4 regions of the Agarivorans sp. genome follow, and region 4 is predicted to be linked to each of the others. Evidence: predicted binding sites of a transcription regulator. Region 4 holds the regulator's gene; each other region holds the start of a gene.
What was found. Region 4 encodes MetJ, which represses methionine synthesis genes. Its sites were predicted from a motif close to TAGACGTCTAGACGTCTA; they were not measured.
Positions count from the first base shown of each region.

Region 1: a site for MetJ is predicted at 2,408-2,425, ahead of metF (methylenetetrahydrofolate reductase). Genes of this name have one in related genera too.
Region 2: a site for MetJ is predicted at 1,784-1,801, ahead of metA (homoserine O-succinyltransferase MetA). Genes of this name have one in related genera too.
Region 3: a site for MetJ is predicted at 1,919-1,936, ahead of metK (methionine adenosyltransferase). Genes of this name have one in related genera too.

Region 1 covers NZ_JBNKPP010000148.1:12,850-17,075, reverse strand. The annotation lists gene ACQY6Q_RS08565 (hypothetical protein) at 84-1,337, shown strand; gene metF (methylenetetrahydrofolate reductase) at 1,491-2,393, opposite strand; gene greB (transcription elongation factor GreB) at 2,546-3,028, opposite strand; gene ACQY6Q_RS08550 (substrate-binding domain-containing protein) at 3,096-4,121, opposite strand.
Region 2 covers NZ_JBNKPP010000153.1:7,970-12,195, reverse strand. The annotation lists gene metH (methionine synthase) at 1-727, opposite strand, end outside; gene metA (homoserine O-succinyltransferase MetA) at 817-1,758, opposite strand; gene ACQY6Q_RS09030 (HD-GYP domain-containing protein) at 1,914-3,170, shown strand; gene rplQ (50S ribosomal protein L17) at 3,246-3,638, opposite strand; gene ACQY6Q_RS09020 (DNA-directed RNA polymerase subunit alpha) at 3,681-4,226, opposite strand, start outside.
Region 3 covers NZ_JBNKPP010000080.1:41,714-45,939, reverse strand. The annotation lists gene clcA (H(+)/Cl(-) exchange transporter ClcA) at 421-1,824, shown strand; gene metK (methionine adenosyltransferase) at 1,977-3,128, shown strand; gene ACQY6Q_RS04760 (SprT family zinc-dependent metalloprotease) at 3,209-3,682, shown strand; gene rsmE (16S rRNA (uracil(1498)-N(3))-methyltransferase) at 3,822-4,226, shown strand, end outside.
Region 4 covers NZ_JBNKPP010000296.1:5,650-9,875, forward strand. The annotation lists gene metL (bifunctional aspartate kinase/homoserine dehydrogenase II) at 1-1,121, opposite strand, end outside; gene metB (cystathionine gamma-synthase) at 1,151-2,308, opposite strand; gene metJ (met regulon transcriptional regulator MetJ) at 2,462-2,761, shown strand; gene ACQY6Q_RS17645 (ABC transporter substrate-binding protein) at 3,124-4,080, shown strand; gene ACQY6Q_RS17650 (ABC transporter permease) at 4,096-4,226, shown strand, end outside.

The DNA of each region.
Region 1 (4,226 bases), on a different contig from region 4:
TTTCAACCGCTTCCGCCGCCGCTGAGTTATCAGATTCGGTAGCAAATCTATTAAACAATATATCATCGACTAGGATGACGACGATGCAGAACTATAAAGGTTGGTTATTTTTAGCTTCCTTGTTGTTATATCTGCTATTTGCCTTTGGCTTGATTGGTCTTACCCTTCCCACCTTATTTGCTTGGGGAGCTGCACTATTACATTGGCCACAATTAGGCTCCACCATCAAGATCCAAGCGGGCTGTTTATTTGGTTTAGGCTTATTGTTACTAGGACTGGCAGCCAGCCAAGATAGCTGGTTGGGGCTAGAGCAAATTATGTCAATTAACTTGCCACTACTGGCGATGTTTAGTGCGGTGTCATTCCTAGCCTTAACCAATTCAGACAAAGCCGACGAACCGCTACCCTTAGGTAAAAAGAGCATTGCCAGTACCGCACTGGGGGTTAACCTGCTGGGCGCCATCATCAATTTATCGGTGATCTTTATCATGGGCGATCGCCTCGCTCAGCGTCGGCCATTAACTAATACTCAGCAGATCATCCTCACGCGCTGCTTTTGTGCCGCCGCCTGGTGGTCGCCCTTCTTTATTGCCACCGCGGTATCCCTTACCTATGCACCCGGTATGCAATGGTTGGATGTATTATTTCCCGGTCTATTAATGACTGGCTTAGCGCTGTTACTCAGTAGCGTAGAAGTAATGATAAAAGATAAGGGGGAATTTGCTGGTTATCCAATTAAAGCCGAAAGCTTGCGTATTCCCTTATTGCTCGCTTGTAGCGTAATGGCCCTGCATTTTGTCTATCCGGCCATCAGCATCATCTTAATAATTACCTGTTTAGCGCCTATCGCGGCACTCGGTTTCGCTAAAGGGTCTTCCAAATTGGTGATAGCCAGAAATTTTATTCGCCATCGTCTACCTAACGTAGGCAGCCAGTTTGTATTGTTCCTGGCTGCGGGAGTCTTCTCTGCGGGCATAAAATCACTGCTTAGCGCTTACCCTGATTTTTTAAACTTACAAGACTTAGGCTTTTCCGCGTTGAGCTTTGCTCTGATCCTAGCCATGATGATTATCGCAGGTATGTTAGGTGTGCATCCGGTGGTAAGCATTGCCGTGGCCAGCCCCTTGTTACTCCCCATGGAACCAGCCCCCAGCCAACTCGGCTTCTTATTTCTTAGCTCTTGGGCGATATCAGCAGGCAGTAGTCCACTATCTGGCGTAGGCCTAACCATGATGTCGCGCTACCAATTCTCCAGCCGCCAACTGCTGAAAAACAATTGGCACTACGCAATACTAATGTGGCTAAGCTGCTCCATGCTAAATGCTTTTATCCTTTAGCGCTTAAGTCTTAATCAGTACTGAAATTGACACAGCCGCCTTTGGAGCACTTCCTAAAAGCGGCCAATTGCCTAGAACAGCACCAAGCGGTTTAAGGAGCAGCAATGGCAATGCAGTTCCTTCACGCCCTAAACCTTATACCTTAGATAGAGCTTAAGCTGGCACAGCCGCTTCTGGACGCACTCCTAGGGTATGGCAAATGGCATAAGAAAGCTCGGAGCGATTTAAGGTATAGAAATGGAAGTCTTGCACACCTTCACGCGATAATACTTTAACCATCTCTATCGCCACACTAGCCCCGACTAAATTACGGGTGGTTTGATCATTTTCCAAACCAGCAAATTGACTATGCAGCCACCTAGGCACTTTAACGTTGGCGAAGGACGCAAATTTCTTCAGCGTATTATAATTCGATACCGGCAAGATACCGGGAACAATTTCACCTTCAATCCCAATGGCCGCACAACGGTCTCGAAAACGCAGGTAGCTTTCTACATCAAAAAAGAACTGGGTAATGGCACGATTCGCTCCGGCATCCATTTTACGCTTTAGCGCCAATAGATCCGCTTGAGCACTTTTCGCTTCGGGATGCACCTCCGGATAGGCGGCGACCGAGATGTCAAAATCAGCCTCTTCTTTTAATAAGGCAACCAAGTCGTTGGCATACATTTGCGGTTTTGCCGCGCCTTGAGGCAAATCGCCACGTAACGCCACAATGTGTTTAATGCCACTTTGCCAGTAATCTCGGGCAATTTGGCGCAACTCATCGGGAGTAGAATCAATACAAGTTAAATGCGGTGCCGCTGCCAATCCGGTACGCTCTTTTATCGCCTTAATCACCTTATGGGTGCGGTCACGCGTGCCCGAGTTGGCGCCGTAAGTCACCGAAACAAACTTAGGTTTAAGGGTTTGCAAACGCTCAATCGACGCCCACAGAGTTTGCTCCATCGTCTCGGTAGTAGGTGGAAAAAACTCAAACGAGACATTAATAGCTCGATTCAGTTCACTAAGACTTTGGTTTAGTGTTTCGATATGTTGTGCGTGCTGAAATCCCATGACCTTCTCCATAAAAGACATTTAGACGTCTATACCGCTAGATAATAAAGAGAAGTTCATCTTAGTCAATCTTGTTCAGCTTCAACTTAGCTTTAGATGAATTTTTTTCAACATCAGATAATTCATCCTTCTCAGCCAAACAAAACCATTAACTAATCCTCGAACGGCTGGTATTGAATAACATTAACCCACCACTCCTTGACTCCCGAGGGCGTCTTAACCAATACCTCGTCATCCACCTGCTTACCAATTAAGGCGCGCGCCATCGGTGAATCAATGGTGATATAACCTAGTTTGGGATCAATTTCGTCGGTACCGACGATGCGATAACGGACAATATCGCCAGCTTCGTTTTCCAACTCTACCCAAGCGCCAAAAAACACTTTGCCATTTTGCTGGGGGTGATGGTCAACGATCTTCAGTGCATCTAAACGCTTAGTTAAAAAGCGTAAGCGCGAATCTATACGGCGCAGTTCTCGCTTGCCTTCTTTATACTCGGCATTCTCCGAACGGTCGCCCAGAGCAGCCGCTTCCGATACCGCTTGGGTTACTTCAGGGCGCTTAACCTTCCACAGGTATTTCAGCTCTTGGTCAAGTTTATGCCAGCCGGCACGAGTGATGAGATTGGTTTTCATGGTGCTCATAGAAAAAGGCCTGAGTCAGCAATTATAAACGACTCAGGCCCAACAATAACCAGCTTAATTAACCCACCCTAGCTTGAGTGGTTTCGCGTTTAACCAGCTCAATGGGAGGAATACGGAAGTTATGAGCTTCGCCGCCATTCAACATGTCTAAAATGGTTAATGCCGCCGCATAGCCTGTATCAAAAATTGGCTGACGCACGGTAGTTAGAGGCGGAATAAAGAAAGCCGAGCTGGGAATATCATCAAAGCCAATTACCGACACCCGCTCTGGCACCGCTCGCTTCGCTTGATATAAGGCCTGCATAGCTCCATAAGCAGTTAAATCATTTGCCGCAAATATAGCAGTAAATGGTCGCTTACTGGCTAACAAACGCTGCACTGCGTCGAAGCCCCCCTGTTCGGTAAAGTCCCCTTGCTCAACTAGCTGTAATTTCACTGGCAAGCCCGCATGCTCCATAGCTTGGCAGTAGCCCTCGTAACGCTGCTGAGTATCGGGGTGACCTTTGGCCCCTTTAATGTGCACAATATCTTGATGGCCAAGTTGAATCAGGTGGTTAGTGGCCATGTAAGCGCCCACCGAGTTTTCGATTTTAATCGAACGCAAACGCGGCGATTCTAAAGCCCGCCCTAAGGCAACTATCGGCCGTTTTTTTGAAAATTCAAGCAGTTGTTCATCACTTAACCCACCGGTGACGATGATGATGCCATCCACCGAGCGCGACAAGAGCAACTGCATCGACTCCATCTCTTCTTCACTATTCCAGTGGCCAGTAACAATGATATGAGAATAGCCCTGAGCGAGTAACACCTCTTCGATGCCGTTTAGGATAGATGAATAGAAAGGGCTGTCGGGATCTTGCACCAATACACCAATGGTCATAGTTCGGCTACTGGAACTTACTCCCGTTTGCTGCCCTGGTTTATAGCCTAACTCGGCCATCGCAGCTTGAATTTGCTTGCGCTTAGCATCTGATACATAGGTAGTCTGGTTCATAAACCGAGATACTGTACTAGGTGATACTCCGGCTAAGGCTGCGACATCGTATACGGTTGAACGCTGTCCTACTTTATTTTTATCTTTCACGTTTATTCTCTGACAACTAACTCGAGTCCGCATTTTATCTCTCTTTTTTTTACATGCCTATAACAGTCGGTAACAGAAGAGATAAAACTTCCTACGACCACTATA
Region 2 (4,226 bases), on a different contig from region 4:
CCATGCTAATCGGCTCTGCATGACGTAGAGAATTATAAAAGGCCTCGGTGGTTTGGCCACTTAAGGTACGGCCCGAGGCATCGGTAATGGTGCCCGAGATCATAATTGGCAGCTCAATATCAAGCTCATCAAAGACCGATTTCACCGCAAATACCGCAGCCTTTGCATTGAGGGTATCGAAGATAGTTTCAATTAAGATCAAGTCACTGCCGCCTTCAATCAAGGCCTTAGTCGACTCTTGATAGGCTTCCACCAGTTCATTAAAGGTCACATTACGATAGCCAGGATCATTCACATCCGGCGAAATAGAACAGGTTCGGTTTGTTGGCCCCAGCACCCCCGCCACGAAGCGCGGACGCTGCGGATTGAGCGCCGTTACCTCATCGGCCACCTGACGAGCGATACGCGCCGCCTCACGGTTAATTTCCGCCGAGTGCGCTTGCATGTCATAGTCAGCCATGGCGATAGTGGTTGCGTTAAAGGTATTGGTTTCAACGATGTCGGCACCGGCCAACAAATACTCGCGATGAATGTCGGCAATAATTTTCGGCTGGCTTAAAACCAGCATATCGTTATTGCCTTTTACATCGGTGTGCCAGTCAGCAAACCGCTCTCCACGGTAATCAGCCTCTTCAAGTTTATAAGACTGAATCATGGTGCCCATGCCACCATCGATAATCATGATGCGCTGGCTTAGCTGGTTTTCTAATGTTTGTCTTACTGACACGGGTATATCCTATTTCTTTCGCCGGTAATTCGGTGCGGCAGTGTAACACAGCGCCTTATATGACATCTCTGCGATAAAGTTATATGAAATTATTTCAAGATATTATCGGACTTAGGTTTTAAATCAGCCAAGTCATAAGGCGTAATTTGGTAAACGCAGTAGTTTAACCAGTTGTTGTACAGCAGGTGTCCATGGCTGCGCCAAGTAGCACAGGGGCTAGCCTTACTATCGTCATTCGGATAATAGTTTTCCGGAAGCCGCGGATTCAGTCCTTCCTGGGTATCACGGACAAACTCATTATGTAGCGTATCGGCAGCATATTCCGGATGGCCGGTAATAAACACTTGGCGAAAGTCTTCGCTGGCGAACAAATAGCTACCAGCATCTGGACTATCAGCCAATACTTGTAAGTCAGTTTCTTCGCTAATAAGGCTAGAATCAAACTTGGCGTAACGTGATAACGGCGCTAAAAATGCGTCATCAAAGCCTCGAACCAAAGGATTATGACGGTGTTTGGTTTGATGCCAATATACCCCTGACAGCTTAGTCTCATGGGTTTGTTTCTGTAGTCCATAAAGATGATAAAGCGCTGCTTGGGCTGCCCAGCATAAAAACAAGGTCGAGGTAACATGAGTCGTTGACCAATCGATGATCTCTTTGATTTGTTCCCAATAATAAACATCTTCAAAGTCGACTTGGCCCAGCGGCGCGCCGGTAATAATCAAGCCATCGAAATTACGCTCACGCAATTTGTCGAAATCACGATAAAACCGGTCGATATGCTCTTGTGGGGTATTTTTTGAAGCGCGGTGGTCTATCCGCAATAACTTAACATTCACCTGTAAGGGAGAATTGGATAACAACCGCAGGATTTGATTTTCAGTTTCTATCTTTTTCGGCATCAAGTTCAGCAACACCACTTCCAGTGGGCGAATATCCTGATGCGCAGCACGGCTTTCCGGCATGACAAAAATATTTTCGTTACGTAGTACTTCAGCAGCAGGTAATTGATCAGGAATACAAATGGGCATGAACTGGCTCCTCGCAAACATAATATATATGTCTAGACATCTAGATACCCATTTTAATTAGATTATGGAGTATGTCTAGAACTTGTTAAAAGCAGCTGATTTTAAGTCTAAATTTATACATAATGCAGCTTGGATATTTTTTGTAGTAAAGGGATATGGCAGAGTTAAAGCTGACGGTTGAACGTTTACAAATTGGAGTGTTTGTTAAACTTCCAGTCAAATGGGGCGAGCACCCGTTTATGTTCACTAGCTTCAAAATTAAAAGCCAAGAGCAAATCGAGGTTATTCGTAACCTTGGCTTAAAACACGTCATTGTTGTACCAGAAAAAAGCGACAAACCGCCGTTACCAGTCAATCATAGAGCCGAAGAGCCGTCAGATAACAAAGCCTCTGAGCACTCAAAAAATGCCTTGTGGGATGAAAAACGCGCCCGCATTGACGAGCTTAAAAACTATCGCCGCAACTTGCAAAAGGTAGAAAAAGAGTTTGACCGCTCGATGGCTCAAGTGCGTGCGGTGATGTCAAAACTGCAAAATCGCCCACTAAATGCTGTGGAAGATGCCACGACCCTTGTCAACAACTTAGCGGAAGATCTCCTCTCCGGTGAAAACATCGTATTACATCTGATGAATGATAGTAACGAAGCTGATAGTTTTTACTATCACAGCCTCAACGTATCGATTCTATCGATGATGTTAGCCAAAGCGGTGGGCTTTTCAGAACGTGATATTAAGTTACTTGGATTAGCTGGGCTGTTCCACGATGTGGGCAAGATGAAAATTCCTGATACGGTACTGCGCAAGCAAGGTAAGCTGACCCCGCAAGAAAACAACCTATTAAAGATGCATACCAAGTATGGATTAGACTTTTTAAAACTCTCGGAAACCATTCCCGAGAAAGTTAAAGTCATCACAGAACAGCATCATGAGTATCTCGATGGTAGCGGTTACCCCAAACAGCTCAAAGGGGATCAAATTGACCGTTTGTCGCAGCTCATTGCAGTGGTCAATGAATACGACAGTTTATGTCACCCCAGAGATCCAAAACTTTCGCGCATCCCGTTTACCGTTATTGCCTACCTCTATAAGCAGCGCAAAAAGCAGCTGAACAACGGCGATTTAGGTGTATTGATCCGCTTACTTGGTATTTATCCTCCAGGCAGTGTAGTACAGCTTAGCTCAGGGCAAATTGGCTTGGTTATGTCGGTGAATTCGGAACGTTTATTGTTCCCTACAGTGCAGGTGTATGACGCCGCTATTCCACGCAGTGAAGCCCCGATTATTGATTTAGAAGCGGCTGGACTCACTATTGAAAAGGCCTTAAAACCGGGTGCACTACCCGATGCAGTATTTGAGTACCTTAATCCCAGAACGCGAATTTCTTATTTCTTTGATAACAACAAGAAACTATAGCCTTTGATGGTTTAATCAAAAATAAGCAAAAAAAAACCGGACCAAAGTCCGGTTTTTTATGCTTGTTGTCCGAGTTTACTCAGCAGCTTCTTCAACTACTTCTTCAACTTCTGGACGGTCCAACAACTCAATGTATGCCATTGGGGCATTGTCACCGGCACGGAAACCGCATTTTAAAATGCGAGTGTAACCGCCAGCACGCTCTTTGAATCGTGGGCCAATTTCTGCGAATAGCTTACCAACCACTTCTGCATCGCGGGTGCGAGCAAAAGCAAGGCGGCGGTTAGCTACACTGTCGTTTTTAGCCAATGTGATTAATGGCTCAACAACACGGCGAAGCTCTTTGGCTTTAGGCAATGTTGTCTTGATAACTTCATGGCGAACCAATGAACTGGCCATATTCCGGAACATAGCCTGGCGATGGCTGCTATTACGGTTCAATTGACGACCACTCTGACGATGGCGCATGACCTTATCCTTCTATAATAAGACGTTAAAACCAGTGATGACTTACTTATCAGCGATGCTAGCTGGTGGCCAGTTTTCTAGACGCATGCCTAGAGACAAACCACGAGATGCCAATACATCTTTGATTTCTGTAAGCGACTTCTTACCCAAGTTAGGGGTCTTAAGTAGCTCAACCTCGGTACGTTGTACCAAGTCACCAATGTAATGAATCGCTTCTGCTTTCAAACAGTTAGCAGAGCGAACTGTCAACTCTAGATCATCGACAGGACGAAGCAGGATTGGATCAAACTCTGGCTTCTCTTCTTTTTCTTCAGGTTCACTTACATCACGTAAGTCAACGAAGGCATCCAATTGCTCCGCAAGAATAGTTGCGCTGCGACGGATAGCTTCCTCTGGATCAAGAGTACCATTGGTTTCCATATCGATAACCAATTTATCCAAGTCGGTGCGTTGCTCAACACGAGCAGCTTCAACAGTATAAGCAATACGCTCTACTGGGCTGAAAGCCGCGTCAGTTAGCAAACGACCGATTGGACGCTCTTCATCTTCAGAGTGAACCCGAACTGAAGCTGGTACGTATCCACGACC
Region 3 (4,226 bases), on a different contig from region 4:
GCAGATGAAACAAGTTAGCATATTCAGCTAAATGGGAACCCATATAGCAAATAATCATCTAAGTACATCTTTATCAAATGAATTAATTGACAGTGATCACATTTCTTTGATTACAATCATGTGTGCCGAATTTAAAATTCCGTACCCTATTTAGACCTCTTAGCTAGGTGTAAAAGGAGCGATACCAGTACTCGCAACTAAAGGATTAGCTTAATATCGGTAAGCCAAAGGCAAACAACTTACCAGCCCTTAGCTCAGCTATTCTTTTCCTTGCTGGTTCACGCACTATCCAGCTCCTCGCATAGTGAATAAACCACAACCTTGCTGTGGTCAGGGGACACAAGAGAAGATGAGTAGCACGCCAACTCATCAACAATCGAACATCGAATGCGCTAAAAATATTAAGGTTTTAAAGAATAAATGCCTAAATCACCCAATTTTCGCTTTTTTCAAGGTGGATTACTGAAACACCGCGCTACACCACTGTTTTATACCACTCGCTATGACTACATGATTCTAATTGGGCTATCAGGGATTATTGGCGGCGTAGTCGGCTTGGTTATTTCTTTATTTGAGCAAGCGATTCAAGTTATTGGTGCATTTCGATTAGATTTATTTAGTGGTAGTGAGCTCAGTCCAGCCCTAGTGGTACTTGGTGCCGCCTTGGTGGGTGCAGCTATGACCGCTTTTGGTTTCTGGCTCACCGCCCGTTTTGCTCCAGAAGCCTCGGGCAGTGGTATTCCGCACTTAGAAGGCGCTTTGGATGGCTTGCACACCATTCGCTGGCGAAGAGTACTGCCGATTAAATTCATTGCCGGTGCATTCACCATTAGCTCAGGCATGATCTTGGGCCGTGAAGGACCCTCAATACAAATTGGCGGCTCTGTGGGCCATATGTTTGCCGGCAGCGCTAAACGTTACCAACATGCTACTCATATTCTTACCGCTTCGGGCGCCGCCGCAGGCTTAGCCGCCGCATTTAATGCTCCCTTAGCCGGAATACTGTTTGTTATTGAGGAAATGCGCCCCCAGTTTCGTTACAACATTACCTCATTTAAATGCGTCACCGTTGCCAGTGCCGTGGCGACCATCGTAATGCGAACCTTGCATGGCCAAGAAGCAGTGATGGATGTTCCCCACTTCGATGTTCCCTCTTTAGTCTCTTTAAGTTTTTTCCTCTTCCTAGGAATTATCTTTGGCATCGTTGGGGTGTATTTCAATAAGTGGATTTTATATACCACTGATAAAGTCAGCCAGCTGCAAGCGAGCAAGGTAAGCCGGGTGGTCATCACCGGCGCGCTGTTTGGCGCAGTGTTCGCCCTGCTACAACAGTTCACCCCTTCACTTACTGGCGGCGGCATTGAATTAATTACCGAGCTATTTTTACACCCCACCACTTGGGGCATCTTACTACTTATTTTTGCCCTGCGTTTATTTGCCACCATCGCCTGTTTCGCTTCAGCAGCTCCTGGTGGCGTATTTGCGCCAATGTTGGCCTTAGGCACCTTATTGGGATTGGCCTATGGCAACTTCATGGCAATGTATTTTCCAGATTTAATTCCCCAACCCGGAATTTTCGCCATAGCAGGCATGGGGGCCTTATTTGCCGCAACGGTAAGGGCACCGGTAACGGGTATTATTTTGGTGGTAGAGATGACCGACAACTATCAACTTATTTTACCGCTGTTAGTCACCTGTATGGGCGCCACCTTGATTGCTCAGATCCTAAAAGGAAAACCGCTTTATTCTGAACTACTTAAGCAATCTCTAAGAAATAATCCTGAAATTAAACGGCAAGTCAACGAAGCCAAAGAAGAGAGCTGAGTGTTTCTCTGAGCAAATCCTCGCCTCCTCCGCAGTCAGAGCAAACACTCTGACTGTGTAAATAAATTTGAAAAAAAATAATTGCGAACTAAAATAGACGTCCAGATGGTAATACATCCATACGTATATAATTTAATTGACGAGATCGAAACATGGCTACTCATTTATTTACTTCAGAATCCGTTTCTGAAGGACATCCCGACAAAATTGCTGACCAAATTTCAGATGCAGTGCTGGACGCAATTTTAACGCAGGATCCCAAGGCCCGTGTAGCCTGTGAGACCTACGTCAAAACTGGCATGGTGATGGTGGGCGGAGAAATTACTACCTCTGCTTGGGTTGATATTGAAGAATTAGCGCGTAGCACCGTGCGCGAAATCGGTTATACCCATTCAGATATGGGTTTCGATGCCGACTCTTGTGCAGTACTTAACGTAGTGGGTAAGCAAAGCCCCGATATTAATCAAGGTGTTGACCGCTCTCGCCCTGAAGACCAAGGCGCTGGCGACCAAGGTTTAATGTTTGGTTATGCAACCAACGAAACTGAAGTATTAATGCCAGCCCCCATTACTTATTCTCACCTCTTGGTAAAACGCCAAGCCGAGGTACGTAAAAATGGTACTCTTGATTGGTTGCGCCCAGACGCAAAATCACAGGTTACCTTTGCCTACGAGAACGGCATAATTACCGGTGTAGACGCTGTAGTATTATCAACCCAACACTGTGACAGCATTTCAACCGCGGATTTACGTGAAGCGGTAATGGAAGAAATCATCAAACCGGTATTGCCAGAACAATGGCTAACCAAGAACACTCAGTTCCATATCAACCCAACTGGTCGCTTTGTGATTGGTGGACCAATGGGCGACTGTGGCCTAACCGGCAGAAAAATCATTGTAGATACCTACGGTGGTATGGCTCGTCACGGCGGCGGTGCCTTCTCTGGTAAAGATCCATCAAAAGTAGACCGCAGTGCGGCTTACGCTGGTCGTTACGTAGCCAAAAACATCGTTGCAGCGGGCCTAGCAGACCGCTGTGAAATCCAAGTGTCTTACGCGATTGGTGTAGCAGAGCCTACCTCAATTAGCATCGAAACTTTTGGCACCGGCAAATTGCCAGAAGACAAGTTGATCGCTCTAGTGCGCAAACACTTCGATCTTCGCCCTTATGGCATCCTTAAGATGCTGGATTTGGAACGACCCATTTATCAAGCCACTGCTGCCTATGGTCACTTCGGCCGTGAGGAATTCCCTTGGGAGAAAACCGATAAAGCAGAGCAACTTAAAAGTGATGCTGGCATCTAAGCCCTAAGCGCACCGATACAACCAAGCCGAAAGCGTATAGTTCCTTTCGGCTTTTTATTTTCCAAGCAGCAGGTCGGCTAATGCAGCAACTCCAGCAAACAGTAGAACAATGTTTCGTGCTGGCAGAACAGTATTACCAGCGGCCTTTTGCCCGTCCTCAGGTCATACTCTCTCAACGCATTAGTAAAGTAGCCGGCAGTGCCAACCTCAGCCAATGGCGCTTGCGCTTTAATGCTCACTTTTATGCGCAAGATTGTGAAGATTTTTTACGCCATACCGTGCCCCATGAAGTGGCGCATTTAATCTGTCATGCACTCTACGGCCGAGTTAAACCTCACGGCAAAGAATGGCAAAGCATTATGCTTAAGGTCTTCAATTGCCCTCCACAAACCACTCATCACTATTCCCTTTCTGAAATGCCGATAAAAAGCTTTAGTTATCGCTGTGCCTGTCAGCAACACCAGCTTGGCGTGCGTCGTCATAACAAGGTACTAAAGGGAACTCAGTATTGCTGTAAACGATGTCGAGAAATACTGGTTTTCAATCAAAACTAGTAGGCTTTTAGCACCGATATAAACAATATCGTTGACCGCCTTGGCTGGCCAAACGCTAGGAATACGAAGATAATAGGTTTATTCTTTGCCTGTCTATTTGACCGCTCTTACAGTCTCACAATGGAGTCGACTTTCCGCCATGCGAATTCCCCGTATTTATCACTCTCAAGCGTTGTCACACCAGCAAGTCGTCGAACTAGAAGCCGATGCAGCCAACCACGTTGGTCGAGTTCTTAGAATGGAGGTGGGCCAAGCACTGGAGCTGTTTAACAGTGATGGCAACAATTATGCGGCTACTATTGAGCAAGCCAATAAAAAACAAGTAACGGTAAAAATTACTGCCGTGACCGATAATCCCAGTGAGTCGCCGTTGCGTATTCACCTTGGCCAAGTCATCTCACGAGGTGACCGCATGGAATTTACCATTCAAAAGTCAGTAGAACTGGGGGTGAATAAAATCACCCCTCTCACCAGTGAGCGCTGCGGGGTGAAATTAAACCAAGAGCGTTTTGAAAAGAAGCGCCAACAGTGGCAAAAAATTGCG
Region 4 (4,226 bases):
AACTCAAGGCCGAACTGGTCGATTAAGCTTAAGGCTTCTGGCACTCTCTCGGGAGTATAAGCCATGCGTAAGGCAGCGCTTTCTGCGTGTTTATGGCGAGTAATTGGCGCCATCTGATGTTCGGCTAAGCGTGCCAACAAGGCATTAGCATTATTCAGAAAATCTTGCTGAAAACTCAGTTCCAACAGCACAATGTCATCCACCGAACTGACTATTTTGGCGCCATTAGTCTTGGCCGCCTTACGGTGGATCAAGGTTTGTCCCGCGGCAGGGGCGTAGCTACAGCGCAAATTCACCTTTTGTCGCGAGCGAGCAAGAGGCTCTAAGGTGCGAGCGTGTAATACTGAGCTGCCGATACGTGACAACTCGTAGGCTTCATTTAAGGCGAGGTTTTCTAATAAAAATGCGTCTTTAACCAAACGCGGGTCGGCACTATAAATGCCCGCCACATCGCTCCAAATGGTGGTAGAGACCGCATCAGCCAGAGCGGCTAACTCGGTGGCCGAATAGTCACTGCCGTTGCGCCCCAAAGTCACGGTGCGTTGCTGACTATCGCTACATATAAATCCGGTGACCACTAAACGGCAAGCGGCTTTATTGGCTAAACACTTAGCCAATAAAGGAGCGCTTTGCCCGGCATCCACTTGTGGTTGAGTGGCATATTCAGCCTTAAAAAACTGTCGCGAATCTAACCAATCTGCTTGGCAGTCTCGTTCGCAAAGTAAAGCAGCCAATAAACGTGCAGACCAGCGCTCACCAAAAGAAAGTACTTCATTGCCGCTAAATACATCCAACTCGCCTTCTAAAATGGCGGCGATTTGGCGATGCTCATTATCCAGTTCGCCTAATATAAGCTGAGCCGGAGCCTCGCTAAGCAAATCAGTCACCAGCTTGCTTTGAAAATCGATCAGCGCGGCTAAAGCATCTGCCGCCGCGTTATCTGCTTGCTTAGCCAACTCAATGATGCTCAGTAAGCGATTAGTGGTTTTGCCGGCAGCAGAAACCACAATCAGATTTTGTTTCTGGCTATGTTCCTGAACAATTGCCGCTACTCGTTTAAAACAATCGGCATCGGCCAAGCTACTGCCACCAAATTTATGTACATGTCTAGTTACCGACATGGTTAACCTCTCTATCTATGCTGGCTAGACTACAATTTAGCGAAGGCCTGCTGTAAATCATTGACTAAATCTTGGGCATCTTCCAAGCCCACAGAAACCCGTAATAAGTGCTGAGAAATCCCCGCTTCCGCCAAGGCCTCAGCCGACATCGCTGCATGGGTCATAGTGGCAGGGTGAGCAATTAAAGTCTCAACGCCACCTAACGATTCCGCCAAAGAAAACAACTTTAACTGTTTAAGAAAGGTCGCCATTTGGCTTTCATCGACATTCAGCTCGAAACTAAACATAGCACCAAAACCTGTTTGCTGAGCTTTCGCTAAGGCATGACCGGGGTGCTCTGCCAAGCCAGGATAATAAATTGCGCTAACTAAAGGTTGCTGTTGTAAACAAGCGACTAAGGCTTGGGCATTTTGTTGGTGCACATTCATGCGTGCTTTCAGGGTTCGCAGGCCACGCAGCGTAAGATAAGAATCAAAGGCCGAACCGGTTAAGCCCAAACAATTCGCCCACCACGCTAAGTGTTCAGCAAGATCTGCATCGACGGCTACCACCATGCCCGCTACCACATCGGAATGGCCGTTGATATATTTGGTCGCCGAATGAACCACTATATCGGCTCCCAGCAAAATCGGGTTTTGTAAGGCAGGAGATAAAAAGGTATTGTCTACCACCAACAAAGCGCCAACGGCATGCGCCTGAGCCGCGACAGCTTGAATATCAACAATCCTTAGCAAAGGGTTACTTGGCGTTTCTAACCACACTAGTTTGGGTTTCTTGGCCAATAGCGCACTTAGCGCTTGCTCATCATTTTGATCGACAAAGGCCACCTCAAAGGCATTTTTCTTGGCTAAACTATCAAACAAGCGATAGCTACCGCCGTAACAATCGTGAGGCGCCACCAACAAATCTCCAGGCTCAAGCAACGCGGTGACCAAATTAACCGCCGACATACCGGTATTGGTTATCACCGCGCCTGCACCATGTTCCAGATCAGCAATCGCTTGGGCTAACAATTGACGAGTAGGGTTGCCTGAGCGGCTATAGTCAAATTGCCGCTTTTGATTAAAGTCGACAAAACTATAATTGCTCGACAAATAAATAGGCGGCACTATAGCCCCATGTTGGCTGTCACTTTCTATGCCACTGCGCACGGCAATGGTCGCTGCCTGAAGATCTTTTAAAGACATGGCTGATTTACTCCCTCAAAATATCCTGTCACTTTACCATCAGCAAAAAGGACGTCAACACTTCTAGACGTCTAAATGTCTTTGCTGTTGGATTGCTAAGTGACATTTCCCCCGTTACAATAGGGTTTCTTTAGTTTGGTGTGTATTGCAAATATGTCGACAGATTGGAACGGTGAGTGGATCAGCCCTTATGCTGAACACGGAAAAAAAAGCGAACAAGTAAAAAAAATCACGGTATCTATTCCATTAAAGGTATTAAAGATACTGACTGATGAGCGTACCCGCAGACAAATCAATAATCTGCGCCACGCCACCAACAGTGAGTTGCTTTGTGAGGCTTTCTTACATGCTTATACCGGACAGCCCCTTCCTGACGATAGCGACTTACAAAAAGACAAACCCGATCCGGCTTTAGAAAAAGCACTGCTAACAGAGCAAGATAAACAAGATTAACCACTCCACTGCTAACAGCACGGCTTTTACTTCATACCAGTGAAAGCCGCTTGATGCTGCTGTTTTTGTCCGCTCTAGCGCGCCCCAACACAACAAACCTAGCTGCGTAGAACAACAAATACTCGCTGCAGAACTAAGCTCAGCCTCAACCCTCATTGCAAACTAAAGCCCCCACACCGGCTCATTTACAACAGATCTAACTGATTGTTAATGTCATAATCGAATAAGGCTTAGCGTTTACTCACAAAAACCAAGAGTAAAACACTCGCTTTCTGATCCTAATAGTTTCCAGTGCTAAGCCAGTGAAGTAAACTAAGCCGCAACGCAAACACCATAGAAAAAGATAATAAAGGGACCTATTTATGAAACTACATGCTGTGTTAAAAACCATATTATTAAGCGCTAGTCTAGCGGTCGGTTCACTGCATGCCGAGCCGGTTTATGTAGCATCTACTGCCATTGTAGAGCACCCCGCCCTAGATGCGGTGCGTGATGGTATTAAAAGCTACTTAGAAGAGCATGGCTACGACGGCGATAAAATGAAATTCAGCTACGAAAGTGCACAAGGCCAACCCGCCATTGCCGCGCAAATTGCCCGTAAGCTAGTCGGCGAACAACCCGATGTGATAGTGGCCATTGCCACACCGTCTGCTCAAGCAGCAGTCAGTGCCAGCCAAGATATTCCAGTGGTGTTCTCGGTAGTAACCGACCCAGTGGGCGCAAAAGTAGTACCCAGCTTAACTCAGCCCGGCGCTAATGTGACCGGCTTGAGTGACATGGTGAATGTGAAACAACACCTCGCATTAATGAAAGAATTTCTCCCCAATCTACAACGCATTGGCATTCCGTTTAATCCCGGCGAAGCTAACTCCGTTGCCATTGTTGAAGCAATGAAAGCCGCTGCCAAAGAAATGGGCATCGAAGTGATAGAATCAGCTGCACCTAAATCATCCGATGTAATGATTGCCGCGAAACAACTAGTGGGTAAAGCGGATGCCATATACTGCTCGACCGACAACACCATTATTAGTGCTTTTGAATCGGTAGTTAAAGTGGGTATTGATGCTCAAATCCCGGTATTTGCCGCCGATACAGCCTCGGTTGAACGTGGCGCAGTAGCCGCCGTGGGTTACGACTATGCCGACTTAGGTCGTCAAACTGGTGAATTGGTATTACGCGTATTAAAGGGCGAAAAACCGGGTGATATCGACGTAAAAATGGCCGAAGGTACCAACTTATTCATTAACACTAAAATGGCCCAGCGCATGGGTGTGACCATTCCGCAAAGTGTGCAACAGCGCGCCAATAAAATTTACTAGTAATAAGGCGAGTTCATGTCTACTTTTGCTTTTCTAGGTACCCTAGAAATCGGCTTTATCTATGGCTTGGTCGCCATTGGGGTTTATCTTACCTTTCGCGTATTAGATTTTCCCGACCTCACCGTAGATGGCAGCTTTACCTTAGG